3 regions of the Bradyrhizobium sp. ISRA436 genome follow, and region 1 is predicted to be linked to each of the others. Evidence: predicted binding sites of a transcription regulator. Region 1 holds the regulator's gene; each other region holds the start of a gene.

Region 1 (10,118 bases):
GCTTCCGCTAGCCTTGCGTCCCGGCAGGGATCGCAAGCGAGATGGCGGAGCAGGGCACGACGCCGGGCGGTAAACGCGGCTACGCGGGGACGTGGCCGCCGCGCGCGGCCGTCCCGGCTGGCGGGTACATCCCGGCGCGTCTCAGCATCTGGCCGTCTTTCGTCGAGACACTGCGGCAGTGGGCCCGCGCCGAGGCCGGCGCCGGGCGGCTGTTGCCCTGGGTGCCGGTGGCGTTCGGTACCGGTATCGCGCTCTATTTCGCGGCCGAACACGAGCCGGTGCTGTGGGTCGCGGCGTCAGTCGCGATCGCACTGTGTGCTCTGGCGTTCATGCTGCGGCGGCAGCGGCTGTTTCCCGCGATCGTGATGGTGGCGGCGGTGGCTGCGGGCTTTGCCACCGCGACGTGGAGGACGGCGCACGTCGCGCACACCGTGCTGGCCCGGCCGATGTTCTCGGTAGCGCTGACCGGCTTCGTCGAGACCCGCGACATCCGCGAGAAGACCGACCGTTTCGTGCTGCGCGTCGTCTCGATGGAGAGCCCGCGCGACGCGACCAGGCTCGATCGCGTGCGGCTCTCGGTCAAGAAGGGCACCGCGCCCGAAGTCGGCAGCTTCGTCGCGTTGAAGGCGCGGCTGCTCCCGCCGCTCGGGCCGCAGCGCCCGGGCTCCTATGATTTCGGCCGTGACCTCTATTTCCAGGGCATCGGCGCCTCGGGCTTCGTGATGGGTGCCGTCAAGACGACGGAGCCGCCGGCGAGCGGCGGCTTCGCGCTGCGCTACGCCGCCTTCATGCAAGGCCTGCGCGACGCCATCGATGCGCGGATTCGCACCACGCTTGACGGCGACCAGCGCGCGATCGCGACCGCGCTGCTCACCGGCCGGCGGGATGCGATCACGACGCCGGTCAACGATGCGATGTTCATCTCGGGGCTTGGCCACGTGCTGTCGATCTCCGGCTACCACATGGCGGTCGTCGCGGGCGTGGTGTTCTTCGCGGTGCGTGCGCTGCTCGCGCTGTTCCCGGCGCTGACGGCGGGGCATCCGATCAAGAAATGGGCGGCCGCCTCAGCCCTCGTCGCCGCCGCGTTCTATCTCATGCTGTCGGGGGCGGAGGTCGCGACCCAGCGATCCTTCTTCATGACCGCGGTGGTGCTGATTGCTGTGATCGTCGATCGCCGCGCGATCACCTTCCGCACGCTGGCGGTGGCCGCGCTGATCGTGCTCGTGATCGCGCCGGAAGCGCTGGTTCATCCGAGCTTCCAGATGTCGTTTGCGGCCACTCTCGGGTTGGTGGCGCTGGTGCAGATCGGGATGCCGAGCCTGTTGGCGTCACCCGATCACTCGGTGACGGCGCGGGTGGCGCTGTGGGGCGGGCGCGAGATCGCCATGCTGGTGCTGGCCTCGCTGGTGGCCGGGCTCGCGACGACGCCCTATGCCGCGTTCCATTTCCATCGCGTCACGCCCTACGGGCTGCTCGCCAATCTCGCGGCGATGCCGGTGGTGTCGGCGGTGGTGATGCCGGCGGGCCTGCTGGGGCTCGCCGCGATGCCGTTCGGGTTCGACGGCGTGTTCTGGGCGATCATGGGCGTTGGCATCGACTGGATGATCGTGGTGACGCAATGGGTCGCCGGCCTGCCGGGCGCGGTCGGCCGCATGGCCGCGTTCGGCACCGGACCGCTGATCGTGGCGAGCGCCGGCCTCGTCCTGCTCGGGTTGTTGCGCACGCCGTTGCGCTGGTCCGGCGCGGCCCTGCTTGCGGTGGCGCTGATCTGGGCGGTGCGGGTGCCGCAGCCGGACGTGCTGGTCGCGGCCGACGGCCGCAATGTGGCGGTCCGCGGCGGCGACGGGCGGCTGCATCTGATGCGGAGCGGCAAGGACGCCTTCCTGGTCAAAGAATGGCTGGCGGCGGATGCCGACGCGCGCACGGCGGCCGACCCCTCGCTCGCGGACGGCGTCTCCTGCGACGAGAACGGCTGTGTGACCCAGGGCGCGGGCGGCATGCTCGTTTCGCTGGCGATGCGGCCCGCGGCGCTGGCCGACGATTGCGAGCGTGCGGCGCTGATCGTGACGGCACGGCCGGCGCCGCAGGGCTGCGCGGCCTCGGTGATCGATGCCGAACGGCTGCGGCGCCACGGCGCGCTGGTGCTGCGTCGCACTCGCGATGGCTTTGCCGTCGATGCGGTCAGGCCCGGCGGGATCGACCGGCCATGGTCGCCGGCGGTTCCCGGCGACACCGAGAGCGAGACCGCGCTGCGCCCGCCCGGCCGCGCGCCGCGCCCGGCGGTGGATGCGACCCCGGCGGAGGCCGATCTGCAGGGCGACGATTAGTGCTGATCGGGGAGGGGATGGGTCGGCAGGTCAAAGGCGCCGAGGTGATACTCGTCCGAGTCAGGATCGGCGTCGGGCTTCTTGACTAGGGTAAACGTCGCTTCGGGGAATTGCTGCCAGACCTTCAGGTCGTCAGCCGTCACCGTCAGCCAGCCGAACCGGAACATGTAGCGGCCCGGCTCCGTGACGCGTCCAGCCTTTTGCCATGTGACCTTGTCGACCACCGAGCACGTCCTTGTCCGTGAGCGATGATGCGCCAAGGCGCCGTCCGACGCAAATCCCCAGACGCGCCCCGGAACCCGAAGTCCGGGGTCGCTCGAAATCGGTTAGGTCACATGCCGCAGGTCCAAACTCATCCTGCGGCCATGATGCGCTCAACCCAAAAACAGCGACGCGAATGCAGAGGGCCGCCGCTCGACCACCTTCGGTTTCTCGACGACAGGCGGGTGAAGAGCGGGTAGCTGCAGTACGGTGACGTGCTGTCCTTCGACGAGCTGGGTCACCAGCACATGGCTGCCGTCGGGGAATTCGACCGCATCATGATGGCGATCGGGAACGTCGGGCTCGACTTCGTTGAACACGCCAACGCGGAAGCCGATCGTCTTGGTCCAGATCCAGCGGCTGTCGTAGCGCACGTTCTCGACGAACGCGAGCTCGGTGCCGGGAAGCATGCAGACCGCGACATTTGGATCGCTCTCCGAAGCAAAGCCGCGGGTTGACGTGCCGCGGAATGTCGTGGTGATCAGCGTCTCTCCGACAACGGCGGGGCGCGATGCCACGGCGTGCAGACTATAGTCACACATCGGATGGCTCCTCATTTCGAGATAGCGACCCGTGCCTCTCCTGAGGCGCAGGCCTCTACCAGAGTGGACGACAGCAAACGAGTATGTTCTCGTTTCTGGGCGATTGTACGACTGGCTGCGGAAGGCTCCGATCACAAACGCGCTACAGCGTCCCGGTGGTATTGGGACGCGCCGGAGGCACTCACGCAGCGCAGTCCATGAAGCAACGGCGCTGCGCCTCGCTCGTTCCCTCACAACACATGTTCGACTGCACGAAGGCACGCCGCGCTGCACGCGGTCACGGCCTGGACATGCCGCGCGGTCAGTATTTGCGATAGAGCCCGATCAGCTTGCCCTGGATCCGTACGCGATTTGGCGGCAGAATGCGCACTTCATAGGCGGTGTTGGCAGGCTCCAGCGCGATCGACGCGCCGCGGCGGCGGAAGCGCTTCAGCGTCGCTTCCTCCTCGTCGATCAGCGCCACCACGATGTCGCCGGTATTGGCGGTGTCATTGCGCTGGATCAGCGCCATGTCGCCGTCGAGGATACCGGCGTCGACCATGGAGTCGCCACGTACCTCCAGCGCGTAATGTTCACCGGCGCCGAGCATGTCCGGCGGCACGCTGATGGTGTGGCTGCGGGTCTGCAGCGCCTCGATCGGCGTACCGGCCGCGATCCGGCCCATGACAGGGACGGCGACCGGACGGTTGCCGTCATCCTCGGCGATCTGCGGCGTGCTGGAGCGCTTGCCGAGCGTGCCCTCGATAACGCTCGGGGTGAAGCCGCGGCGGCCGTTGCCGCCGCCGGCAGAGAGTTCGGGAAGCTTGATCACCTCGATGGCGCGGGCGCGGTTCGGCAGGCGGCGGATGAAACCGCGCTCCTCCAGCGCTGTAATGAGGCGGTGGATACCGGACTTCGAGCGCAGGTCGAGCGCATCCTTCATCTCGTCGAAAGAGGGCGGGACGCCGGCCTCCTTCAGACGTTCATTGATGAAACGCAGAAGTTCGTACTGTTTGCGCGTGAGCATCTCGAGTATTCCCCCGGTTGATAGCGTCGTTCGATTCCGAGACCTTCAGGGAGCCTGACCTCGGGAGCGCGAGACTTGCGACACTCCTCAGTGCGCTCCCATTTGTAGACACCAGTACTCGAAACAAATCATGAACGGACACTATATGTTCGATATGTGTTCCGCAACCACTTAATTTCCGGTGAATGCAGCCGCTCGCGCCAGATTGGTGCGGTCGCAAAGCCTCACTCAGGCAGTGTCAGGATCTCGCACGCCTCGCCTTTGACGGCCGCCGGCGCGAACGGCGGACGGATCACAAGTGCCCGTGCCGCAGCAAGATTCCCCAACAGCGAGCTGTCCTGCTGGGTGACGGGTGTCGCGATCAGCGTGCCGTCGTCGCGCTCTTCGAGCCGCGCACGGAGATAGTCCTCGCGCTGATCGTTGGCGGCGAGGTCACGGCCAAGCAGGGCGCTGTCGCGGACATGATGGATCACTTTTCGCCCGCTCAGGGCGCGAATCAACGGCACCAGAAACAGGAAGGCGCAGACATAGGACGACACCGGATTTCCGGGCAGGCCGATCACCCGCATTGTTCCCAGCCGGCCATGCATCATCGGCTTGCCCGGCCGCATCGCGATCCGCCAGAACGCCATCTGGACGCCCTCAGCCTCGAGCGACTGCTTGACGAGATCATGGTCGCCGACCGAGGCGCCGCCGGTGGTGATCAGGATGTCGGCATCGGCCTCCCGCGCCCGGCGGACACCCGCCGTGGTGGCGGCCACCGTATCGGCGGCGATCCCGAGATCGACGGTCTCCGCGCCCTCGGCGCGGGCCAGCGCCCGCAGTGCGTAGCCGTTGGAATAGACGATCTGGCCGGGGCCGGGGTAGGAGCCAGGCATCACCAGCTCGTCGCCGGTCGCCAGCACCGCGACCTTTGGACGACGGCGCACGGCGAGTTCCGGATAGTTCATGCCCGCAGCGAGCGAGAGCGCGCGGTCGGAGAGGCGGCTGCCGGCCGCAAGCAGCACGTCGCCTTGGCGGAAGTCGACGCCCGCGGGACGGATGTGCCGCCCCTTCGCAGCGGCTTCGGTGATCGTGATGTGGTCGCGGTCAGCCCGGGTGTCTTCCTGGATGATGACGGCGTCGGCGCCGTCAGGGATCACGCCGCCGGTGAAGATCCGCACCGCTTCGCCCGCGCCGACCGTCCGCTCGAACGGCCGTCCAGCGGCGACTTCGCCGATCACCTTCAGCCTGGCCGACAGGTCGGACGCATCGGCCGCGCGCACCGCATAGCCGTCCATCGCCGACATGGCCTGCGGCGGCTGCGTGCGCCGGGCCGCGACGTCGCGCGCCAGCGTGCGGTGGTAGGCGGCATCAAGTGCGACAATCTCCTCCGGCAGCGGTTCGGCGCCGGCGAGAATGGCTGACAGGGCATCGGCAACCGGCATCAGGGCCACGGGCAGGGCTCCTCAAATCCCAAGGTCTTCATATTCCAAGTGCGGTGAGTGCCCTTGCCACGTCATCCGTCGATGTCACATGGATGGCATGAAGGCCGCGCGCCCGCGCACCCTCGATATTGGCCGCCGTGTCGTCGAAGAACAGGATCCGTGACGCCGGCACGCCGATCGCTCTTACCACATGATCATAGGCCTCGGCGTCCGGTTTTCGAAGGCCGATCGCCGACGACAGGAACACGTTGCGAAAATGCCTGAGCAGATCGGCATAGGCGACCGAGAAATGCGCGATGTGGGCCGGGTTGGTGTTCGAGAAGGCATAGAGCGGCATCCGCTTCGCGGCTGTCGCCAGGAGCGGCGCGATACCCGGCATCTCGCCGGTGAAGATCGCGTTCCAGCCCTCGAGGAACTGCGCATCGGTGAGGTCGATGCCGAGCGAGCGGCGCAGGTTCGCGAAGAACGCCGCGTCGTCGACCTTGCCGGTCTCGTGATGCTTGAAGCTGTCGTCGACGACGAAGCGCCGTGCGAGATCGGCAGGCGCGCAGCCGGCGTGTCCCGCCCAGTTCGCCATCACCCTGTCGAAGCTGATGTCGAGCACGACGCGGCCGATATCGAACAGCAGCACGTCGACGGAATTGGGGGAGAGTTGCGTGGTCATTGCATGAACGGTGTACGAAAATTGCGGGCAGGCAGCAATGTCTTCGATTGGGGCGTCCTCGATGATGGCTCCCTCAGCTCACGTCATTGCGAGGAGCGACCGCGACGACTTGTCCGCCGAAGCCTTGGCGAGGGCGGAAGCAATCCATCGCCCCGCCGTCATACCCCGCGCATGCGGGATATCCAGTACGCTGCGGCCTCCCGGATCAATCACTGCTGCCTCTGGAATACTGGATCGCCCGCTTTCGCGGGCGATGACAGTCGTGGAGATATGGCTTCGCGTTCCCGCGACATGATCTGTCCGAGCTTTTGCCGTTCGTTTCGCCCTCTCTTGAGCAGAGGGCGCAGGGAAAGCCGGGTGCCGATCGCACCCATGGGTCCCGTGCGAATGGAAAGCACGGGAGGTAGGACCACAGGTGAAACCGGAGCAATCCCGGCTTTCCCTGCGCGATGGTTTACGGCTTATACGTGCTCTCCCCGGCGAGACTGGGCTTTGTTGTCACCGTCTTTGCAAAAGCGCTGCGCGCTTTGCAAGGAGACACCTGCCACTAACACTACTTTGGCAGAATGTGTTTGCGCGACTGCTTTTCAAGGATTTGCTTTCGGCAATATGGGCACTGCTGAGACGGCGGCCGAAGGATGAGATCGACGATGGCGTGACGTACGGCGGGCATGGTTGGTTGAGGCGGAGGCCCGTTGATTCTTTTTTTTCCGCCCCGCGTGTGCGAGGCGACGATGTTGCAGGAAGGCGTAGGCAATCATGGTCATCAGGGCGTGGCGATGAAGACCTTGCCATGATCGCCCTTCGAAGTGATCCAGTCCAAGCTCCTCCTTCAACTGCTGATGCGCCTGCTCACAAATCCACCGTGCCTTGATGGTTGCGGCCAGCGTGCGCAGATCCGTCGCCGCCGGGAGATTGGCGAGATAGTATTTCTTCTCCCCGGAGGCGCGTTGCTCGCCAATGAGCCAGGCCTCGTCGCCTGGGAGATGCTGCTGACCCTTGTCCCAAATCCGCTGCGGAGGGCCGTCGGCGGTGCGGACACGGACAGCAGCAAATCGGGCTGTCAGACGACCTTTCGTTCCGCTGCGCCAACTCACGGTTTTCCATTTGGCGCTGGCCAGCATTTGTTCTGCCGCAATCGATAAGACATCTGGTACGTGGTGCTTTCGTGGCTTCCCGCGGACTTTGGTAATCGGCCAAATGAGCTGTACATCAACCGGATACACCTTGAGATGCCGAGGGATGCCGACGGCCCAGGCCAGGCCGCGTTCTGTTAGCCCCTGTCGAAACGGTGCGCTAAGCCCGTATCCTGCATCCGCCAGCACGCATCCAAAGCGCACGTTGGCTGCCATCGCTCGGTCAACCTCGGCCAAAGCAATTTCCGGCTTGGATCGTGCCGTTCGGTGTTCGATCGGCACGCGAGCACGCTTCAAACGAGACACATTGCTCGTCCAGCTTTCGGGCAAAAAGAGACGCAGCGCGACCATTACTGGCACTTCGCCGCGCGCAAGGGTCAGCGACACCAGCGTTTGGCAATTTGCCGTTTTGCCAAGAGAGGACGCATATTGAGGCGCGACGCCAACCGAGCGTTCGCCCTTCTTCGGCATTGCGGTGTCGTCAATAACGAGCACCGCGTCCTTGCCGCCGACAAGCCGGTCGGCCTGATTTAACAGTTCAGATTCCAGCGGAGTCGCGTCCCAGACACCGTCGGCAATGAAATGGTGCAACTGATCGTAGTTGCCCGCGGCAAGGCGCTCCGCCATCGGCTGAACGCTTTTGCGGTCGCCGGGACCGATCAATCCCGCAACGTACAATGGACACATCCGCCGCCGGGTCCTATGACCCAACCGATCCAGGAACGGCTTCAGCCAGCGTTCGAGTTCGTCTTCCCACTCCGCCATGGTCAGCCCTCCGAGAGCCGACCACCCATGAATCATTGAAAAATCGATTCGGGAATCCTAAAAAACGCAGTAAAAGCGATAATCTGCCAAAGTAGTGCTAAGGTCCGGACTCAATCAGGTCCACCAAATGATAGCGGCAGCAAGATTGACGGCCGAGAGGAAGTTTCTGGCGAGCTTGTCATAGCGGGTTGCAATGCGCCGCCAGTCCTTGAGCCTGCAAAACATGCGCTCGACGAGGTTGCGCCGCTTGTATGCGGCGCGGTCGAACGGATGGAAGCGTTTTCGGGTGGGATTGTTTGGGATGACCGGGGTTGTTCCCCGTTCGATGAGGAATTGCCGCAGTTCGTTCGCGTCATAGGCCGTGTCGGCCGCACAGCAACGCGGTGGTGGCAGAGAGCTGAGCAGGGGCAGCGCCGCGCGGATGTCACCACGCTGACCTGGCGTTACTTCGAGCGCGATGGCGCGTCCGAGACTGTCGCAGACGGCGTGGATCTTGGTGGTCCTGCCACCGCGGGAACGACCGATGGCCTGAGCCTCCGCCCCCCTTTTCCACCGGCCGCCGCACGGTGCGCCTTGGCGGTCGTGGAATCGATGGCCTGGAAGTCGTCATCGGGCGACAGGCCCCGAAGTGCTTCGAACAGATTGCGCCAGACCTCGCGCCGCGACCAGCGGTTCCAGCGATTGTAGACGGTCGTGTAAGGGCCGAACACTGCCGGGCAATCGCGCCAGCGGCAGCCGGACTTCAACACATGGATGATGCCACTGATCACGCGGCGATCATCGACTCGACGAGCGCCGGGCTGATTTTGCGGCAGCAAGGGCTCGATTGCTGCCCACTGCCGATCATTCAACCAAAACTCGCCCGCCATGATCCAAGCCCCGCAAATGCAGAGCTTGAATCATATCTCCACGTAAAATTATACATCTGATTGAGTACAAACCTTAGGGCGTCAGGCCTGCACGATTTCGCCGTCCGCCTCATGCGTGCTCGTCAGTCACGCGCTCGGCGTCCACCGCATCTCGACCCAATACTCGTGACGATCGCGAAGCGCCCCTCAGGCGGGTGAGACGAGCGGGATCATAGACTGAATTTGATTTCTGCAAAACAGAAATATTTTGCGCGCGAGGACTTGACGGTTTTTACTGAGTTGCCCGTCGTGTCCAATCGGCAACACGATTCCACGCGAACGCCACGCCGGGCCAGCGCGGGGGGTGAAGAGCGCCTGTGGTCGCAAGTCCGGAAAGTCTGATAGGCCGGTCACGTTCGCACGACCCTCAGAAGCATGCAGACATCAGTGGTGGCCGTGTCCTCACATCGCGAGGGAGGGGATCCAGAAGTAGTACGCATTCAGCATGTAGAGCCCGGACGCGATCAGCGTGACGGCGCCCGCAATCTCAAAGCTCTTATGATAGTTGCTGAGTACGCTGAGGTTTTCCAACCATCCAGCGGCCCATGCTCCCAACGCAATCGGAATTGCGCGACCAACTGAGAACGCGAGCAACAGCGCCGCACCGAAGAACGGCGATGCGATTGCCGCCGCTGCACCGAGCAAAATAACCAGTGCGGGCGTGCAGACCGGACAGACCGCGACTGCAAAGACAATCCCGAGCGCGAACGCTCCCCACGCAGTCTTCGGACGTTTCGCGCGCGGCGCAAACGATGGCAAACGCAAGCGAACCCACCCAGGCCACATGAGACCCAGGACAATGAGAACTGGCCCAAGCAAGAGTCCCCATTGGCGTCCGATCAAGTGTACGGCCCAACTTCCGCCAAGACCAGCGACAAAGCCGAGGGCGACCTGGGCAAGAATCATGGCTGCTGTGAAAGCAACAGCGAAGAGCGCCGACTGTTGTGCGCTCCGCGCTCGCGTGACATAGGCGAGTGAAACCGGAATTGACGCGAGCGCTACCGGATTGAAGCTGAAGACAAGACCAGCGATGAAGGCGACGCCGAGCGCTAACAAACTCGCGTGTTCGACGGCCTGGCTGA
Region 2 (10,118 bases), 2.9 Mb from region 1:
CAGCGTCGCTGCGGTGCTGCAATATCTGAAGGACCATGGCGGCAAGCCGCAAGAAAACGGTAACGGCTCGATCTCGTTCCTGATCACCGGCGACGAGGAAGACGTCTCGATCAACGGCACGGTCAAGCTTCTGAAATGGTGCGCCGAACGCGGCGAGACGTTCGATCACTGCGTGCTCGGCGAGCCCTCGAATGTCGAGGTGCTCGGCGACATGATCAAGATCGGCCGCCGCGGCTCGCAATCCGGCACGCTTGTTGTCGATGGCGTGCAGGGCCATGTCGCCTACCCGCACCGCGCCTCGAACCCGGTGCCGGACATTTCGCGGCTGATCGTGGCGCTGAGCGACGAGCCGCTCGACCACGGCAGCGCGCAATTCCAGGCCTCGAACCTCGAATTCACCTCCGTCGATGTCGGCAACAGCGCGAGCAACGTGATCCCCGGCCAGGCCCGCGCGAAGTTCAACATCCGCTACAACGACAATCACACCCAGGAGAGCCTGCGCCGGCTGGTCGACGAGCGCCTGGCAAAGGCCTGCGGCAATCGCATCCGCGCCCGCATCGAATGGATGCCGTCGAACTCCAACGTGTTCGTCACCAAACCCGGCTCGTTCACCGATCTCGCCGTCGCCGCGATCGAGGAGATCACCGGCCGCAAGCCGGAGCTGTCCACTTCGGGCGGCACTTCGGATGCGCGCTTCATCTCCAGCTATTGCCCGGTGATCGAATTCGGCCTGGTCGGCCAGACCATGCACCAGATCGACGAGCGCACGCCGGTGGCCGACCTGGAGAAGCTGACGCGGATATATCGGGGCGTGTTGGACAGATATTTTGCGTAGTCCAGCCGCACGGCTGGACAAAAACATCGAAAACAACCCCATGCACAGTAGGGGTTGGGGCCACTAGTAATCGACCCGCACCAGATACAGTCCCTCCGGCGGCGCGACCGGGCCGCAGGCGGCACGATCCCTGGCGGCAAGCGCTGTGGAAAGATCATCCGCGCTCCAGCGGCCCTCGCCGACCCAGACCAGCGATCCCACCATCGAGCGCACCTGGCTGTGCAGGAACGAGCGCGCCGAGGTCACGATGTTCACGGCATCGCCATCGCGCGTGACGTCGAGCTGATCGAGCGTCTTCTCCGGCGACCTGGCCTGACACTCGGTGTCGCGGAAGGTGGTGAAATCGTGCTTGCCGAGCAGCCGCTGCGCGGCCGTGTGCATGGCCACAGCGTCGAGCGCACGCGGCACACGCCAGACGCGCCCGATGTCGAGCGCGAGGTTCGCGCGGGTGTTGACGATGCGATAGAGATAATGCCGCTTCGTTGCCGAGAAGCGCGCCTCGAAATCGTCAGGCACAATGTCGGCCGCAAGGATCGCAATCGGATGCGGGCGCAGATGCGCGTTCAGCCCGTCGCGCAAACGACCCGGCGGAAAGCTCTTGGCGATGTCGCAATGCGCGACCTGGCCGCGCGCGTGCACGCCGGCATCGGTGCGGCCGGCGCCATGGACGCGGACGTCTTCACCGCAGATCGCCTTGACCGCCGCCTCCAGGGCGCCCTGCACGGTCGGCGCCGTTTCCTGGATCTGCCAGCCGGAGAACGGCGTGCCGTCATATTCGATGGTGAGCTTGTAGCGGGGCATTTTGTTCCGATGTCATCGTCCGCCTTGTGCGCAATTGCGCACTGGGGCGGACGATCCAGTACTCCGTGATGTCCCAGTTCGACTTCGAGGCCGCGGCGTACTGGATACCCCGCCTGCGCGGGGTACGACAGTGCTAGGTCAGCCTCGCCCCCGGCTTCAGCGGCGTGCCGCGCAGAAAATCCGCGGCCTTCATCGGCGCCTTGCCGGCACGCTGCAGCTCGAGAATTCGGATCGCGCCGTCGCAGCAGGCGATCGCAAGGTTGTCGTCGAGCACGTCACCGGGCGCGCCCGAGCCCCTGGCCAACTCGCAGCGCAGGATTTTCAAGCGCACCGGCTCGCCGTCGCCTGCGAGCTCGCACCAGGCACCCGGGAATGGCGAGAGCCCGTGAATGTGCCGCAGCACCACGTGCGCCGGCTTGCTCCAGTCGATCTTCGCCTCGGCCTTCTCGATCTTGGCGGCGTAGGTGACGCCATCCTCGCTCTGCTTCGTCAGCTGCAAACCGCCGCGCTCCAGCCCGCCCATCGCGCGCACCATCAGGTCGGCGCCGAGCGGCGCCAGCGCATCGTGGAGGTCTGATGCCGTCATGCTGTCCGAGATGGCGAGCCGCTCAGCCATCGCGACGTCGCCGGTGTCGAGGCCGACATCCATCTTCATCACCATCACGCCGCTCTCGGCGTCGCCGGCCATGATGGCGCGGTTGATCGGAGCGGCGCCGCGCCAGCGCGGCAGCAGCGAGGCATGCAGGTTGAAGCAGCCGAATTTCGGCGCGTCGAGAATTGCCTGCGGCAGGATCATGCCATAGGCCACGACGACGGCGGCATCCGCATCATGCGCGCGGAATTCCCCGAGCGCGTCCGGCGTCTTCAACGTCTTTGGCGTCAGAACGGGAATGCCGAGCCGCCGCGCCTCGCGCTCGACCGGCGTCGGCTGCAATTGCAGGCCGCGGCGTCCGCCCGGCTTCGGCGCGCGAGTATAGACGGCCACGACCTCATGGCCGTGCGCCACCAGCTCCAGCAGCGTCGGCACCGCGAAATCGGGCGTGCCCATGAAGATCAGGCGGAGAGGCATCAACAGCACTCGCTGCGTTCCCTCCCCCCTTGTGGGGGAGGTCTAGGGAGAGGGGTAGCGGCGGCGGTGTCCGGGGCTGCTCCACGAGAACGGTATGCGCGCATCGCGCAAGCGAAAACGCTGTTCACACCGCACCTACTCCGCCACGCGCTTGGCGGCTTTGGTAAACTTCTTCAGCACGCGGTCGCGCTTGAGCTTCGACAGGTAGTCGACGAACAGCACGCCGTTGAGGTGGTCGATCTCGTGCTGGATACAGGTGGCGTAGAGGCCTTCCGCGTCCTCCTCGTGCACCTTGCCGTCGAGATCCAGGAAACGGACGCGCACGCGCGCGGGACGCTCGACCTCCTCGTAATATTCGGGGATCGACAGGCAGCCCTCTTCGTAGACCGAGAGCTCCTCCGAGCGTGCGATGATCTCCGGATTGATGAAGACGCGCGGCTTCGGCGTCGTCTCGCCGTTCTCGTCGCGCTTGGCGAGGTCCATGGTGATCAGCCGGAGCGGCTGTGCGACCTGGATCGCCGCCAGTCCGATGCCGGGCGCGTCATACATGGTCTCGAACATGTCGTCGGCGAGCTTGCGGATCTCCGGCGTCACCTTCTCGACAGGTTTCGACACCAGCCGCAACTGCTTATCCGGCAGAATGATGATTTCTCTGATAGCCATGCGCGCGATTTAAGCCGCTGACCTGCGGGGGTCAATGCGCTCCGGAACTGGTTAAGGCATCCTTAGCCACGTTTCTTCAACTTGCGTTAACCAAGAAATTCAACGAAGGATTAATCATAAATGTTCCCTCTTCGTTCGCGCCAGGCAGCGAATCGGTTACAACGGCCGGCATGGACGAGATCCTCCTGACCATCGGTGACCTGCCCGTCCGCGTCTCCGACGCGCTGATCGCCCTTGGCGTGCTGGCATTGCTCCTGCTGCTGACCATTGCCCTGGTGATCGCGCGGGCCAGCAGGCGCGGCGCGGAACTCGCCATGGCGCAGACCATCCGCGCCGACGAGCTGGAGGAACGGCTGGCCGACATGCTGCGCGCCCAAAGCGAGGCCTCCGGGCGGGTCGACGCCATGGCCCAGGCGCTGGCCGGCCGCCAGGCTGAGATGGCGCGCGCCGTCAACGAGCGGCTGGATTCGGTCACACACCGGGTCGGCCAGTCGATGGAACAATCGACGCGCAACACGATGGACAGCCTGCGCGTGCTGCACGAGCGGCTCGGCATCATCGACCATGCCCACAAGAACCTCAACGAGCTCACCACCCAGGTGACCACGCTGCGCGACGTGCTCGCCAACAAGCAGTCGCGCGGCGCCTTCGGCCAGGCACGGATGGAGGCGATCGTTCAGGACGGCATGCCGAAGGGCTCCTACGAGTTCCAGTACACGCTGACCACGGGGAAGCGGCCGGATTGCGTGGTGTTCCTGCCCGACCAGCGGCCGCTCTGCATCGACGCGAAGTTTCCGCTGGAGGCGATGACCGCACTGCACGACGCACGCAGCGACGAGGAGCGCAAATTCGCCAGCCAGCGGCTGCGCAGCGACGTGCTGAAGCATGTCAGCGACATCGCGGAAAAATACCTGATCCCCGGCGAGACCCAGGACACCGCGCTGATGTTCGTGCCGTCGGAATCGGTTTATGCCGAGATCCATGACGGCTTCGACGATGTGATCCAGAAGGCCTATCGCGCCCGTGTCGTACTGGTGTCGCCCTCGCTATTGATGCTGGCGATCCAGGTGATGCAGCAGATCCTGAAGGACGCGCGGATCCGCGACGCCGCCGACCAGATCCGCAACGAGGTGATGCATCTCGGCGACGATCTGGCGCGCCTGCGCGAGCGCGTGGTGAAGCTGCAAAACCACTTCGGCCAGGTGAACGAAGACGTCAGGCAGATCCTGATCTCCGCCGACAAGATCGAGAAGCGGGCCGGCCGCATCGAGGAACTGGATTTCAGCAAGTCCGAGGCCCCGATCGAGGTCCCCCGCTTCGTCAAGGGCGCGACGCCCGAGCTGTTCCCCGCCCCGCGCAAGCTGCAGGCGGGGGAGTAGTATTAGGCGCTGATTTCGCCACATAATCGCTGTCATCGCCCGGCTTGACCGGGCGACCCAGTATCCCAGAGGCGGCAGATGGGATCACGCAGCTTCTACATCCTCGCAAGCCGCATCGGCGGCACGCTCTATATCGGTGTGACAAATGACCTCGTTCGGCGAGTTGGGGAGCACAGACTGAAGCTCATCAAGAGCTTTACTGAGAAATATGATGTGGTGAAGCTTGTTTACTTCGAACAGTTCGATGATCCAGAGAACGCGATTCGGCGCGAGAAACGATTGAAGAAATGGAATCGAGCCTGGAAGGTCCGTTTGATCGAAGAGCGCAATCCAGACTGGGAAGACTTGTATCCGGGAATTGCAGGTGTCTAATTGTGCGTCATGCCCCGCGAAGGCGGGGCATCCAGTACGCCGGGACGTAGGTGGCTGGACGGAATCGTCACGGAGTACTGGATCGTCCGCCCCAGTGCGCAATTGCGCACAAGGCGGACGATGACCTCACGATGGGATAGATGACCACACCCGAAGCGACCGCCCCCTCGCCGGAAAAGGCTGCATCCACCCCCCTCTCCTGGCGCGACAGTCTTGCCGTGTACTTGCAGCCGCGGGTGCTGATCGTGATGCTGCTCGGCTTCTCCTCGGGCCTGCCGCTGGCGCTGTCGGGCTCGACGTTGCAGGTATGGATGAAGGAGGCTGGCGTTGACCTCGGCACCATCGGGCTGCTCGCACTGATCGGCACGCCCTACACGCTGAAGTTCCTCTGGGCGCCCCTGGTCGATGCGCTGCATGTCCCGCTGTTCACGCAGCTCTTCGGGCGCCGCCGCGGCTGGCTGGTGTTCTCGCAGCTGCTGCTGATCGCCGCGATCCTCGTGCTGGCGATGGCCGATCCGGCGCGATCGCCGTGGTTTGCGGCCTTTGCCGCACTCCTCGTCGCGACCGCCTCGTCGACACAGGACATCGTGGTCGACGCGTTCCGCGTCGAGAGCCTGCCTGAACCCGAGCAAGCCGCCGGCATGGCATCCTATGTCGCGGCCTACCGCGTCGGCATGCTGGTCTCGACAGCCGGCGCACTGTTCATCGTCAGCGGCTTTGAATCGGCCGGACTCGCACGCCCCTCGGCCTGGATGTGGGGCTATGTGGTGATGGCCGCGCTGATCCTGATCGGCACCATCATTGCGCTGGCCGCGACCGAGCCCACGCAATCCAAGAACGCCGAAGCGGCGACGCATGCGCAGAATGCGGTCCAGCGCGTGCTCCACGCGGCGCTTGGCGCGTTTTCCGAATTCCTCAGCCGCAAGGACGCCTTCGCGGCGCTGGCCTTCGTGGTGCTGTTCAAGTTCACCGACGCGTTTTCCGGCACCATGACCGCGCCGTTCGTGATCGATATCGGCTTTTCCAAGGTCGACTATGCCGCGATCGTGAAGGGCGTCGGGCTTGCCGCAACGCTGATCGGCGGCTTTGCCGGCGGCTTCGTCGCGCGGCGCTACTCGCTCGCGACCAGCCTATGGATCGGCGGCGTGCTGCAGGCGATCGCCAATCTCGCGTTCTCCTGGCTCGCGCATGTCGGCGTCAATCAGTGGGCGCTGGCGCTCGCGATCACGGCGGAGAACTTCACCAGCGCCATCGGCACCGTGATCTTCGTCGCCTATCTGTCGGCGCTGTGCCGCAATCCGCTACACACCGCAACCCAGTATGCCCTGCTGACCGCGCTGGCCGCGGTCGGCCGTACCTACCTGTCGTCGGGCGCCGGCTATGTAGCGAAGGCCGTGGGCTGGCCGGTCTTCTTCATGATCTGCGTACTGGTCGCGATCCCGAGCCTGTTGCTGCTCGCCTGGCTGCAGCGGCGCAAGCATTTTGAAGAGCTGGGGCCGGTGAGGGTTTAGCTCAACTGTCGTCACCCGCCACCGGGTCGCGCGAACGCGCGCCCGATGACAGGCTCCAGCGGGTGATCCAGTATTCAAGAGGCGTTCTATTCGATGTAAAAGCTGCGGCGTACTGGATCGCCCGGTCGAGCCGGGCGATGACACCGAAATTGCGGCACAAACTTACTTCGTCACCACGCTCCATTTCGTGACGATGGCTTCGCTCATCTGGCCGGCGTCCTGAGCGCAGGCGATCTCATCGACCTTCACCGAGATTTCCTTGCCGGTGAGACTCCTGAGCTGCGCGGCTTGGGCCTCGCTGGTCGGGACCAATTGGAACGTCTCCGGTCCGGTCTCGAGGTTGCAGAGACCGTTCGGCGGCGGCAGACGGCGCGGCTCGCTGGTGATCTGGTAGGTCGCGACGCGCTTGCCGCCCCTCTTGGCGTCGCGCACGCGCATGGCGTTGAGTTCCCCCGACAGCACGTCACCGGCCCTGATCAGCTTGCCGGGCTTCTGCGGCGCGTCGTTCTGCTGCGCCCCGGCGCAGGGCCCGAGCAACAACGCAGCCAGAAGCGCAAAGCCCAAGCGTACGCCGAATCGGTGTGTCGTCATTTCCAATGGTTCCGTATCTGATTCGTCAGAGCGTGAATGACCGTCCCCGAATCGTCATCCAACCCTATCATGTTGTTTCAGCGCGATCTTTTCCGACTGCGCTGATCGCATGGTGATGCCGCGGCACCCCGCTGGTTGGATCGCGATCTAGAACAGCGTCCGCTGCCGCATGGCTGCGGATAGCGTACCTTCATCGAGGTAATCAAGCTCGCCGCCGACCGGCACACCATGCGCCAGCCGCGTCACCCGCACATTGGCTTCCGTCAGAAGGTCGGTGATGTAATGCGCGGTGGTCTGACCATCGACGGTTGCGTTGAGCGCCAGGATGATCTCGCTGACCTCAGGCGCGTGTGCGCGGGCCACCAGCTGATCGATGGAGAGGTCCTGCGGGCCGACGCCGTCGAGCGGCGACAGCGTCGCGCCCAGCACGTGATAGCGACCGTTGGTCGCATTCGCCCGTTCCAGCGCCCAGAGATCGGCGACATCGGCGACCACAACGATGATCGAGGGATCACGGCGCGGATCGGTGCACACCGTGCAGGGGTTTTGTGTATCGATGTTTCCGCAGGTCTTGCAGACCTGGATCTTGTCGATCGCAACCTGCAGGGCCGCGGTGAGCGGCGTCATCAGCGCTTCGCGCTTCTTGATCAGATGCAGCGCGGCGCGCCGCGCCGAGCGCGGGCCAAGCCCGGGCAACCGCGCCAGCAAATGGATCAGGCGCTCAATCTCGGGGCCGGCGACGCTTGCAGCCATTTAGGTGAGACCAAGTCCCGGCGGCAGGCCGAGCCCGCCGGTCAGCGCCGCCATCTTCTCCTGCATCGCGGCCTCCGCCTTGCGGCGGGCATCGCCATGCGCGGTGACGAGCAGGTCCTCGAGCACCTCGCGCTCCTCCGGCTTCATCAGCGAGGGATCGATCTTGACGCCCTTCACTTCCATCTTCGCGGTCATGCGCACCGCGACCAGACCGCCGCCGGAAATGCCCTCGACCTCGACATTACCGAGCTCTTCCTGCATCGCCTGCATCTTGGATTGCAGCTGCGCTGCCTGTTTCATCATGCCAAGGAAATCAGCCATGCGTGCACCCTGTCATCAGATCAATCGTCGTCGCTGTCGGAAGTTTCAATCGGATCCTCTGTCATATCCGACGCTGGCGGCTCGGCGGCGAGGCGACGCACCTCGACCACCCGCGTGCCGGGGAAGCGCGCCAGCACCTCCTGCACGCGCGGATCGGCCTCGGCGGCGCGCTGGTGCTCGCTCCGCGCCAGCTCGTTCTGCGAGCGCACGGTGGGCTGGCCCGCCTCGTTGGAGATGATCACGGTCCAGCGCCGCCCGGTCCACAGTTCGAGCTTGCGCGAGAGATCGGTGACGAGGCCGCGCGAGGCCTTCGGCTCAAGCGCGATCTCGAGCTGTCCGTCCTCGATGCGGACCAGCCGCACGTCGGCTTCCAGCGCGCTCTTGGTCATGAGGTCGCGCTTCTCGCCGGCGAGCGCAATCAGTTGCGGAAAGCTCGCAATCCGCAGCACCGGCGCGGCGTCAGTAGCCGGCGCGGCCATCTGCGGACGCGCAGCCAGATCGGCGCGCGGCGCGGCCTGCGGCGCACGGACCGGAGCGGAGGGCATCGCGGACATCGCCGGTGTTGACGCGCCGCGGGACGGTGCCGAGGCGCCCGACGTCGCAGGCGCGGCGCCACCGCCATTCTGCTCGATCATCCGGATCGCTTCATCCGGGGTCGGCAGGTCGGCGACATAGGCGATCCGCACCAGCACCATCTCGGCGGCGGCCGCCGGACGCGTCGCGGTTTGTACTTCGGTGATGCCCTTGAGCAGCATCTGCCACATCCGTGACAGCACCCGCATCGACAGTTTTGCGGCGAATTCACGCGCGCGCACGCGCTCGGTCTCGCCGAACGCGACGTTGTCGGCGGTCGCCGGCACGACCTTCACGCGGGTGACGAAATTGACGAACTCGGCGAGGTCGGACAGCACCACGACCGGATCGGCGCCGACATCGTACTGCGCGCGGAACTCGGCGAAGGCACCGGCGATATCGCCGCGCGCCAGCGAATCGAACAGATCGATCACGCGGGTGCGGTCGGCCAGCCCCAGCATCTGCCTGACCGCATCGGCCTTCACCTGGCCCGCGGCATGCGCGATCGCCTGGTCGAACAGCGATAGCGAATCGCGTACCGAGCCTTCCGCGGCGCGGGCAATGATGCCGAGCGCCTCGGGCTCGACCTCGACGCCTTCCTTGGTCGCAATGTTTCCAAGGTGCTTCATCAGCACATCGGCTTCCACGCGGCGCAAGTCGAAGCGCTGGCAGCGCGAGAGCACGGTGATCGGAACCTTGCGGATTTCGGTGGTGGCGAACACGAACTTGGCGTGCTCCGGCGGTTCCTCCAGCGTCTTCAGGAAGGCGTTGAAGGCCGCGGTCGACAGCATGTGGACTTCGTCGATGATGTAGACCTTGTAGCGCGCGCTTGCCGGCGCATAGCGCACGCTGTCGTTGATCTGGCGCACATCGTCGACGCCGGTATGTGACGCGGCGTCCATCTCCAGCACGTCCATGTGCCGGCTTTCCATGATCGCCTGGCAGTGGATGCCGAGATCGGGCATGTGGATGGTCGGCCCCTTCACCGAGCCGTCCGGCTTCTCGTAGTTCAACGCACGGGCAAGGATGCGGGCGGTGGTGGTCTTGCCGACCCCGCGCACGCCGGTCAGGATCCAGGCCTGCGGAATCCGCCCGGTCTCGAATGCATTCGAGACGGTACGTACCATCGCCTCCTGGCCGATCAGATCCTCGAAGCTGGAGGGGCGGTATTTGCGGGCGAGAACGCGGTAGGGCTTGGCGGCATCGGGCGCACCGCCGAGGTCAAAGCCGCCGTCGAGGCTCCGTTGGCC
Region 3 (10,118 bases), 120 kb from region 1:
AGCAAAATCATCCTCGAAGCCAGGAGCATCAGGAAGACGCTTGGCCGCGGTGCCGGAAAGGTGCAGGCGCTCCGCGGCGTCGACCTGTCGCTGCGGCGCGATGAACTCACATTGCTGATGGGACCGTCCGGCAGCGGCAAGACCACACTGCTGCTCGTCTTGGGATGCATGTTGGCACCGACCGCAGGTACTCTCACCGTGTGCGGTACATCCACTTCCAATTCCGACAAGGAAGCCCTCGCCCGGATTCGGCGCAACCATATCGGCTTCGTCTTCCAGTCCTATCATCTGTTTCCGACGTTGACGGCGGCGCAGAACGTGCAGCTCGCGCTGGACATTCGCGGCGAGCATGGCAGGCGCGCGGCAAAAAAAGCACGGGAGGCGCTCAGCAAGGTCGGACTCGAACAGAAGGCGGATACTCTGCCGATGGAACTCAGCGGCGGCGAGCAACAGAGGGTCGCAATTGCGCGTGCCTTCGTCGCCAATCCCTCCATCATTCTCGCCGACGAACCGACAGCTGCGCTCGACGGCGACAACGGTCGCACGATCATGCACATCCTCGCCGATGCCGCGCACGAGCGACAAAGAGCAGTGCTGGTGGTGACCCATGACCCGCGCATCGTTCCCTTCGCGGATCGGATCGTCGAGATCGAGGACGGCCGGCTCGTCAACGAAGAATCCGGCGGGCCGGAGCGCCTGCGCATGCCGAAGGCAGTCGCGTTCAGGCCGTGAGCCGACAGGCGCATCATGAGCCTGCGCGCCGAAATGCTGCGCTGGGGTCTCCGCATGTTGCTGAAGCGGGGAAGCGAGCCCTTCGATGTCGAAGTCTGGCGAAGCAACATGCGTCGTATGGAGCGATGGGTACCGCGCCCGCCCGGCAGCACGGAAACGGTTGAGGTTCAGGCCGGTCAAATCAGATTTCATCGGATCACGACACCGGCGTCGCGGCCGCAGCGCAACGTGCTCTATCTCCACGGCGGAGCCTACATTTCTGGCGCGCCAATCTATTATCGGCATTTCACCTGGCGGATAGCCAATGCGACCAAAGCCTGTGTCTGGGCGCTGGAATACCGCCTGGCGCCTGAACATCCGTTCCCGGCCGCGCTGGAGGATGCAGTTGCAGGCTTTCTCTGGCTCGCCGAGAGGAAGACCGACACGAGCGAACTCTTTGTGATGGGGGACTCGGCAGGCGCAGGACTGTCGCTGTGCCTGCTGTTGAAGCTGCGCGATGAGGGTAAGCCGCTTCCTCACGCGGCCGTCGCGATGTCGCCGTGGACCGATCTCGCCCTCACCGGACCTTCATTGATCGAGAATGCAGCCTCGGATCCGATGTTGAACGCCGACGATCTTCCGGAATTTGTGCGGCGTTATCTCGCCGGTGCCGATCCGCGCACCCCGTATGCATCGCCGCTTTATGGCGATCCCTCCGCGCTGCCGCCGGTTTTAATCCAAGTCGGCAGCGATGAGATATTGAGGGACGACGCGGTGCGTATGGCCAGAGCGCTGAAACGGGAGAATCCATGCAGCCGACTGGCGATCTGGCCGCGAATGCCGCATGTGTTTCAGCTCTTTGTCCCGGTGCTGCCGGAAGCCCATGGCGCGATCGCGCAAATCGGAGATTTCATCTCGGATGTGCGGTGCGCGCCGGGAGTTCGTCGGCGCGCAGCCACCTAGCACTACTTTGGCAGATTATCGCTTTTACTGCGTTTTTTAGGATTCCCGAATCGATTTTTCAATGATTCATGGGTGGTCGGCTCTCGGAGGGCTGACCATGGCGGAGTGGGAAGACGAACTCGAACGCTGGCTGAAGCCGTTCCTGGATCGGTTGGGTCATAGGACCCGGCGGCGGATGTGTCCATTGTACGTTGCGGGATTGATCGGTCCCGGCGACCGCAAAAGCGTTCAGCCGATGGCGGAGCGCCTTGCCGCGGGCAACTACGATCAGTTGCACCATTTCATTGCCGACGGTGTCTGGGACGCGACTCCGCTGGAATCTGAACTGTTAAATCAGGCCGACCGGCTTGTCGGCGGCAAGGACGCGGTGCTCGTTATTGACGACACCGCAATGCCGAAGAAGGGCGAACGCTCGGTTGGCGTCGCGCCTCAATATGCGTCCTCTCTTGGCAAAACGGCAAATTGCCAAACGCTGGTGTCGCTGACCCTTGCGCGCGGCGAAGTGCCAGTAATGGTCGCGCTGCGTCTCTTTTTGCCCGAAAGCTGGACGAGCAATGTGTCTCGTTTGAAGCGTGCTCGCGTGCCGATCGAACACCGAACGGCACGATCCAAGCCGGAAATTGCTTTGGCCGAGGTTGACCGAGCGATGGCAGCCAACGTGCGCTTTGGATGCGTGCTGGCGGATGCAGGATACGGGCTTAGCGCACCGTTTCGACAGGGGCTAACAGAACGCGGCCTGGCCTGGGCCGTCGGCATCCCTCGGCATCTCAAGGTGTATCCGGTTGATGTACAGCTCATTTGGCCGATTACCAAAGTCCGCGGGAAGCCACGAAAGCACCACGTACCAGATGTCTTATCGATTGCGGCAGAACAAATGCTGGCCAGCGCCAAATGGAAAACCGTGAGTTGGCGCAGCGGAACGAAAGGTCGTCTGACAGCCCGATTTGCTGCTGTCCGTGTCCGCACCGCCGACGGCCCTCCGCAGCGGATTTGGGACAAGGGTCAGCAGCATCTCCCAGGCGACGAGGCCTGGCTCATTGGCGAGCAACGCGCCTCCGGGGAGAAGAAATACTATCTCGCCAATCTCCCGGCGGCGACGGATCTGCGCACGCTGGCCGCAACCATCAAGGCACGGTGGATTTGTGAGCAGGCGCATCAGCAGTTGAAGGAGGAGCTTGGACTGGATCACTTCGAAGGGCGATCATGGCAAGGTCTTCATCGCCACGCCCTGATGACCATGATTGCCTACGCCTTCCTGCAACATCGTCGCCTCGCACACGCGGGGCGGAAAAAAAAGAATCAACGGGCCTCCGCCTCAACCAACCATGCCCGCCGTACGTCACGCCATCGTCGATCTCATCCTTCGGCCGCCGTCTCAGCAGTGCCCATATTGCCGAAAGCAAATCCTTGAAAAGCAGTCGCGCAAACACATTCTGCCAAAGTAGTGTTAGCCTCCGTTCCCGTTTTCGCCGTTCTCTTCCTCCGGGATGTGCTCGACCGAAACGACATGCTCGTCCTCGGCGGTGTCGAACACGATCACGCCCTGGGTCGAACGGCCGGCGACGCGGATGTCGGCCACCGGGCAGCGGATCAATTGTCCCTTGTCGGTGACCAGCATGATCTGGTCGGCGTCCTCGACCGGGAACGAGGCAACCAGCTTGCCGTTGCGGTTGTTGACGCTCATCGCGACGATGCCTTTGCCGCCGCGGCCGGTGGTGCGGTACTCGTAGGACGAGGTCCGCTTGCCGTAACCGTTGACGGACACGGTGAGCACCACCTGCTCCTGCGCCGACATCTCGACATAGCGTTCCTGCGAGAGCTGGATCGCGTTCGACGTCTCCTCGCCCTCGGCCTCCGCCGGCTCCTCGGCAGCAGCCTCGCCGGCGACGGCGCGACGCATCTTCAGATAGGCCGAGCGCTCGTCGGACGTGGTCTCGACATGGCGCAGGATCGCCAGCGAGATCAGCTTGTCGCCCTCGCCGAGCGTAATGCCGCGCACGCCCATCGAGGTGCGGCCGGTGAAGACACGCACGTCGGTGACCGGGAAACGGATGCACTGGCCGCCTGCGGCGGTCAGCAGCACGTCGTCGCGCTCGGTGCAGATCTGCACGTCGACGATCGCCTCGCCGTCATCGAGCTTCATGGCGATGATGCCGGAGCGGCGGACATCGACGAAATCGGACAGCTTGTTGCGGCGGACGTTGCCGCCAGTCGTCGCGAACATCACGTCGAGATTGCCCCAGGAGGATTCATCCTCGGGCAAAGGCATGATGGTGGTGATGCGCTCGCCCTGCTCCAGCGGAAGGATGTTGATCAGCGCCTTGCCGCGCGCATTCGGCGCGGCCATCGGCAACCGCCAGACCTTTTCCTTGTAGACCTGGCCGCGCGAGGAGAAGAACAGCACCGGCGTGTGCGTAGAGGCCACGAAGAGGCGGCTGACGAAATCCTCATCGCGCGTCTGCATGCCGGCGCGGCCCTTGCCGCCGCGACGCTGCGCCCGATAGGTCGACAGCGGCACGCGCTTGACATAGCCGGCGTGCGACACCGTCACCACCATGTCCTCGCGCTGGATCAGGTCCTCGTCCTCAACCTCGCCTTCCTGCTCGACGATCTCGGTCCTACGCGGGGTGGCGAATTCGGCCTTCACTGCGGCGAGCTCGTCCTTGACGATGCTCTGCACGCGAGCACGCGAGCGCAGGATGTCCAGATAGTCGGCGATTTCGACGGCGAGCTCGTCGAGCTCCTTGGAAATCTCCTCACGGCCGAGCGCGGTGAGACGCTGCAGGCGGAGGTCAAGAATATGCCTGGCCTGCTCGAGTGAAAGCCGGATGGTGCCGTCGGGGTTGATGCGGTGGCGCGGATCGTCGATCAGCGTAATCATCGCCTCGACATCCCTCGCCGGCCAATCGCGCGACATCAGGGCTTCGCGGGCCGTGTTCGGATCGGGCGAGTTCCGGATGACGCGGATCACCTCGTCGATATTGGCGACCGCGATCGCAAGACCGACCAGGAGATGGGCGCGGTCACGCGCCTTGCCGAGCCGGAATTTGGTGCGGCGTGTCACCACGCTTTCGCGGAAGGCGACGAAGATGCTGAGCAGATCCTTCAGCGTCATCTGCCGCGGACGGCCGGAATCCAGCGCCAATATGTTGGCCGGGAAATTGGTTTGCAGCGGCGTGAACCGATAGAGCTGGTTCAGCACGACATCCGGCATCGCTTCGCGCTTCAGTTCGATCACGACGCGGAAGCCATCGCGATCGGATTCGTCGCGGAGATCGGCAATGCCCTCGATCTTCTTCTCGCGGATCAGGTCACCGATCCGCTCGACCATGGTGGCCTTGTTCACCTGGTAGGGGATCTCCGTGATGATGATCGCCTCACGGTCCTTGCGCAGGGATTCAACCGAGACCTTGCCGCGCATTACGATCGAGCCGCGGCCGAGATGATAGGACGACCGGATGCCTTGGCGGCCGAGGATGATGCCGCCGGTCGGGAAATCCGGACCGGGAATGATGTTGATCAAGTCGTCGATTGTGAGCGCAGGGTTGTCGATCAGCGCCACGCAGGCGTCGACGACCTCGCCAAGGTTGTGCGGCGGGATGTTGGTGGCCATGCCCACCGCAATGCCACCCGCGCCGTTGACCAGCAGGTTCGGGAACCGCGTCGGCAGAACCGACGGTTCCTGCTCCGAATTATCGTAGTTCGGCTGGAAGTCGACGGTGTCCTCGTCGATATCCGCGAGCACGGCCTGCGCCGCTCGCGTCAACCGCGCTTCGGTATATCGATAGGCCGCCGGCGGATCGCCGTCGACCGAGCCAAAATTGCCCTGGCCGTCGACGAGGGGCACGCGCATGGAAAAGTCCTGCGCCATGCGCACCATCGCGTCGTAGATCGATTGGTCGCCATGTGGATGATATTTACCGATGACGTCGCCGACCACGCGCGCGGATTTGACGTACTTCTTGTCCGGCGTATGCCCCTGCTCGTGCATCGAGTACAGGATGCGCCGATGCACCGGCTTCAGTCCGTCGCGCGCATCGGGCAGCGCACGCGACACGATCACGCTCATCGCGTAATCGAGGTAGGACTTTTTCATCTCGTCGAGAATGGAAACGGGACGAATGTCTGAGGGCCCCGGCGGCTCGCCGGGCTTGTCATCTTCGGGTTCGGACAAAGGGGAAATCCGGTCAGTTCTACTGGGGAATCATATAGCGTATCGAAGGCCTGAAAACCACCCTCGCCCGCCTTCGGAAAGCCGTTTTTCCCTTCGTTTTTTCATGGACTTACGGGGTGATCTCTGGATTCGTGGACACCCAGGTCCGAGACGCGTGCAGCGAGTGGCGAATAGCGAATGGAACCCAGTCCCCTACTCGCTATTCGCCACTCGCCATTCGCTTCTTTTGCTCACGGCCCAAGCACCACCGCGTGCATGATGCGTCCGGGCATCAACGTAAACAGCCCGGCAATGACCAGCGCGCCGAAGAAGATGCCGATCATCGTGAACTTGTGACGGCGAACATCGTGGGTCCGCGCCGCTGCCACTCCCAACGCCAGCATCATCAGCGTGAAGATCGACAGCAGATGGATCGGGCTCCACGGCCCCATCAGACGGATCTGATGGATCCAGAACGAGCTCAGCGCCACGACCAGCATCAGGATCACCCAGATCCAGCCCAGGGTCCGGTGCGGCAACGTGCCCTTTTGCGCGGCGAACTGAATGGAGCCAAGCACAAAGGCGGCCAGCGCTGCAAAGGCATGGAGCGGGATCGCTGGAGCAGCGTCGAGCAGAGGCGCGAGGCTCATGGTGGCAGGCCTTCAATACCGGCCGCAGCAACGTCAGCCACCGCCGGGCTGATGTGAATATCATTAACATGGACCTTTGTCAAAGCGCAGAATTCACCGCTCTGAAATAGAGCTAAATATATCAATAGATTAGTATAATATATTGATATCTGACGCGAGGATACGAACGCGACACATCAAGCCACAGTTCCGGGAAACGATTTTCACGGAACTGCGCCTGACAGAGTTGTTCGAAAGGTGACAATCTCGTTCAGAACGGGATGTCGTCGTCCATGTCGCTGTTGCGGCTGCCGGCGGCGACCGCGCGCCGCGGCGCCGAGCTTGTCGGACCGGCCGATCCAAAATCGCTGCCGCCGTCGTCGGAGAAGCTGCCGCCTCCGCCGCCGCCGCGCCCGTCGAGCATGGTCAGGTTGGAGTTGAAGCCCTGCAGCACGACCTCGGTCGAGTACTTCTCGACGCCGCTCTGGTCGGTCCATTTGCGGGTCTGCAACTGGCCCTCGATGTACACCTTGGCACCCTTCTTCAGGTACTGCTCGGCAACCTTGCAGAGGCCCTCGTTGAAGATCACGACGCGGTGCCACTCGGTCTTTTCCTTGCGCTCGCCGGTGCCCTTGTCGCGCCAGGTTTCCGAGGTGGCGATGGAAAGGTTTGCGATCGGACGGCCGTCCTGCGTCCGCCGGATTTCCGGATCCTTGCCGAGGTTTCCGACCAGGATCACCTTGTTCACGCTTCCCGCCATCGCTTCATCTCCACTCAAAACTGGGCGGCCGGACATCGGCCGCCACTCTCAACCTTCGCCACTTACTGCAGGCGTCGCGAACGCCCCTATACGCCGACGCCGCCCCGCCGCCTCCGCCATTCGCACGGCCACTCAGCGGTTATCCCCACATATAGCACCGCCCGGCGAAATGTTCCAGCTTTGTTCCACGCAACCAGTCGTAGCAAGAACCTTGGTTACGGATCGCAGGCCGGCTCCGCCGCAAATGTCGCTCCAACTGCCAGAGCCTGGGAAAAAATATAAACAAATCACAGCCTTGCCGAGACCGCACTTCTTCCGCGAGTGTGGCATTTGGGAGACGGCCTTTTCGGTTGAATCGGAGTATAGGTGTGACCGGATGGCGCGGGCGCTCGCGTCGCCGCTTCGGGACCAAAGGAAGCGGAAGGGGTGGGAGATCGATCATGAAGAAATATTTGCTGGCTGCGGTCGCACTGATTGCATTTGCTGCGCCGGCCGCTGCGGCCGACTTGGCCGCGCGTCCTTACACCAAGGCGCCGCCGCCGATGGTTGCCGCGGTGTACGACTGGAGCGGGTTCTATATTGGTGCCAACGGCGGCTGGGGTTCGAGCCGCAACAGTTGGGACTCGGTCCCGCCGTTCCTGGTCGGCGCGGAAGGCAGTCATGATGCGACCGGCGGCGTGGCCGGTGGCCAGATCGGCTATCGCTGGCAGGCCGGCACCTGGGTGTTCGGCCTTGAGGCACAGGGCGACTGGGCCGACCTGAAGGGCAGCAACACCAGCCTGCTGTTCCCCGGCTTCGTCAACACCTCGAAGATCGATGCGTTCGGCCTGTTCACCGGTCAGATCGGTTACGCCGCCAACAACGTCCTGCTCTACCTGAAGGGCGGCGCCGCCGTGACCTCGAACAAATACCGCATCAACGATCTCACCGGCGCGCTGTTTGCGAGCAGCGGTGACGACACCCGCTGGGGCGGCACGGTTGGCGTGGGCCTCGAATTTGGCTTCGCGCCGAACTGGACGGCCGGTGTCGAGTACGATCACCTGTTCATGCAGGATCGCACCCTCGACTTCACCTCGCCGGCGACCGGCGTCATCGTCGGTAGCGATCGCATCCGTCAGGACGTCGATCTCGTCACCGTCCGCGTGAATTACAAGTGGGGTGGCCCCGTCGTAGCGAAGTACTGATCGCGCGATCGGATTTCTTGGGGACGAAAAGGCCGGCCTTGTGCCGGCCTTTTTGTTGGCCTGATGGTTGCGGTCCGACGCCTCCCTCTCCCGCGCCAAGCATCGCCATCAGCGGTCTACACGGAATTGTGCAGCTTCGGCGACATCAAAGGCCGCCTCGGCTACGCCGACGGACCAGCACTCTGGTTCGTGAGCGGCGGCGCTGCGGTCGGCGACATCCTGCATCACTACAATGCAGGGCTCATCCCGCCTTCAGTGTCCGCAAGCGACACGCGTTGGGGGCGAATCGCTGGTGCACCGGCGCCGAATACATGTTCGCGCCGAACTGGTCGGCCAAGGTCGAATACAACTACATCGATCTCGTACATCGATCTCGGCAAGGGCTCGCTGCAGTACGATCCGTTGGTCGCAATCAACCGCTCGGAATGGAGCGACACCTTCCAGACCGTCAAGGCGGGCCTCAACTATCACTAGTTGGGGCGGTCCCGTTGCCGCAAAATACTGATCGCGCGATCTGACGAGGCCGCGAAGGGCCGGCCCGATGCCGGTCTTTTTGTCCCGGGCCGCTTTCAGTTTCGGATCGGCCTGCGCGGCGCGCGCGTCTGCAGAACTCCTTCACACGTTAAGGAGTTGTGAAGACGGAACCAGCGCAACTTGTTGGCGACTGTGGCCGCTCAGCGACAGTCCTTCCGCGAAACACATGGTAATGTTTGTTCCCAAGTGCAGAGCTTTTCTCAGGAAGGGGGATCCCATGAAGAAGTTCCTGGTCGCAACGGTCAGCATCGCCGCTCTCGGCGTTACCTCCGCGTCGGCAGCCGACTTGGCCGCGCGTCCTTACACCAAGGCGCCGCCGCCGATGGTTGCCGCGGTGTACGACTGGAGCGGGTTCTATATTGGTGCCAACGGCGGCTGGGGTTCGAGCCGCAATAGTTGGGACTCGGTCCCGCCGTTCCTGGTCGGCGCGGAAGGCAGTCATGATGCGACCGGCGGCGTGGCCGGTGGCCAGATCGGCTATCGCTGGCAGGCCGGCACCTGGGTGTTCGGCCTTGAGGCACAGGGCGACTGGGCCGACCTGAAGGGCAGCAACACCAGCCTGCTGTTCCCCGGCTTCGTCAACACCTCGAAGATCGATGCGTTCGGCCTGTTCACCGGTCAGATCGGTTACGCCGCCAACAACGTCCTGCTCTACCTGAAGGGCGGCGCCGCCGTGACCTCGAACAAATACCGCATCAACGATCTCACCGGCGCGCTGTTTGCGAGCAGCGGTGACGACACCCGCTGGGGCGGCACGGTTGGCGTGGGCCTCGAATTTGGCTTCGCGCCGAACTGGACGGCCGGCGTCGAGTACGATCACCTGTTCATGCAGGATCGCACCCTCGACTTCACCTCGCCGGCGACCGGCGTCATCGTCGGCAGCGATCGCATCCGTCAGGACGTCGATCTCGTCACCGTCCGTTTGAACTACAAGTTCGGTGGCCCCGTCGTCGCGCGCTACTGATCGTAGGAGTTGATGCTATTCAGCGAAAAGGCCGGCCTCGCGCCGGCCTTTTTGTTGCCCGGAGAGCACACGCCTGTACCCAGCCGGCGTTCTGGGCTGCACGTTTCCCGTGCATTGTTGTTTTCCGGAGACACACGTCCCAGTTTATCCGTGTAGAAACGCGCCAACGTCATGCAACACTGCCGTGACGCTCCCTTCAAGGGCTTGAAGGGACAACAAG

Evidence for each region. Region 1 encodes LexA, which represses DNA repair genes until DNA is damaged. Its sites were predicted from a motif close to TGTTCNNNNTGTGTTCNG; they were not measured.
Region 2: a site for LexA is predicted at 3,490-3,507, ahead of rmuC (DNA recombination protein RmuC). Genes of this name have one in related genera too.
Region 3: a site for LexA is predicted at 7,387-7,404, ahead of MTX23_RS17515 (single-stranded DNA-binding protein). Genes of this name have one in related genera too.

What each region holds. Positions count from the first base shown of each region.
Region 1 is NZ_CP094519.1:3,574,386-3,584,503, forward strand. Features, by position in the region: gene MTX23_RS16950 (ComEC/Rec2 family competence protein) at 42-2,327, shown strand; gene MTX23_RS16955 (hypothetical protein) at 2,324-2,551, opposite strand; gene MTX23_RS16960 (hypothetical protein) at 2,702-3,130, opposite strand; gene lexA (transcriptional repressor LexA) at 3,432-4,136, opposite strand; gene glp (gephyrin-like molybdotransferase Glp) at 4,361-5,572, opposite strand; gene MTX23_RS16975 (HAD family phosphatase) at 5,601-6,227, opposite strand; gene MTX23_RS16980 (IS701 family transposase) at 6,815-8,164, opposite strand; one part of gene MTX23_RS16985 (IS5 family transposase) at 8,243-8,664, opposite strand; one part of gene MTX23_RS16985 (IS5 family transposase) at 8,664-8,997, opposite strand; gene MTX23_RS16990 (cytochrome c biogenesis protein CcdA) at 9,439-10,118, opposite strand, start outside.
Region 2 is NZ_CP094519.1:709,026-719,143, reverse strand. Features, by position in the region: gene dapE (succinyl-diaminopimelate desuccinylase) at 1-835, shown strand, start outside; gene truA (tRNA pseudouridine(38-40) synthase TruA) at 899-1,636, opposite strand; gene fmt (methionyl-tRNA formyltransferase) at 1,770-2,705, opposite strand; gene def (peptide deformylase) at 2,841-3,368, opposite strand; gene rmuC (DNA recombination protein RmuC) at 3,539-4,747, shown strand; gene MTX23_RS03310 (GIY-YIG nuclease family protein) at 4,826-5,119, shown strand; gene MTX23_RS03305 (MFS transporter) at 5,260-6,630, shown strand; gene MTX23_RS03300 (hypothetical protein) at 6,793-7,221, opposite strand; gene recR (recombination mediator RecR) at 7,369-7,974, opposite strand; gene MTX23_RS03290 (YbaB/EbfC family nucleoid-associated protein) at 7,975-8,295, opposite strand; gene MTX23_RS03285 (DNA polymerase III subunit gamma/tau) at 8,316-10,118, opposite strand, start outside.
Region 3 is NZ_CP094519.1:3,691,839-3,701,956, reverse strand. Features, by position in the region: gene MTX23_RS17540 (ABC transporter ATP-binding protein) at 1-732, shown strand, start outside; gene MTX23_RS17545 (ABC transporter permease) at 1-1, shown strand, start outside; gene MTX23_RS17535 (alpha/beta hydrolase) at 748-1,674, shown strand; gene MTX23_RS17530 (IS701 family transposase) at 1,736-3,085, shown strand; gene gyrA (DNA gyrase subunit A) at 3,122-5,848, opposite strand; gene MTX23_RS17520 (DUF2306 domain-containing protein) at 6,079-6,477, opposite strand; gene MTX23_RS17515 (single-stranded DNA-binding protein) at 6,728-7,216, opposite strand; gene MTX23_RS17510 (outer membrane beta-barrel protein) at 7,657-8,400, shown strand; partial or broken gene MTX23_RS17505 (outer membrane beta-barrel protein) at 8,518-8,905, shown strand; gene MTX23_RS17500 (outer membrane beta-barrel protein) at 9,152-9,898, shown strand.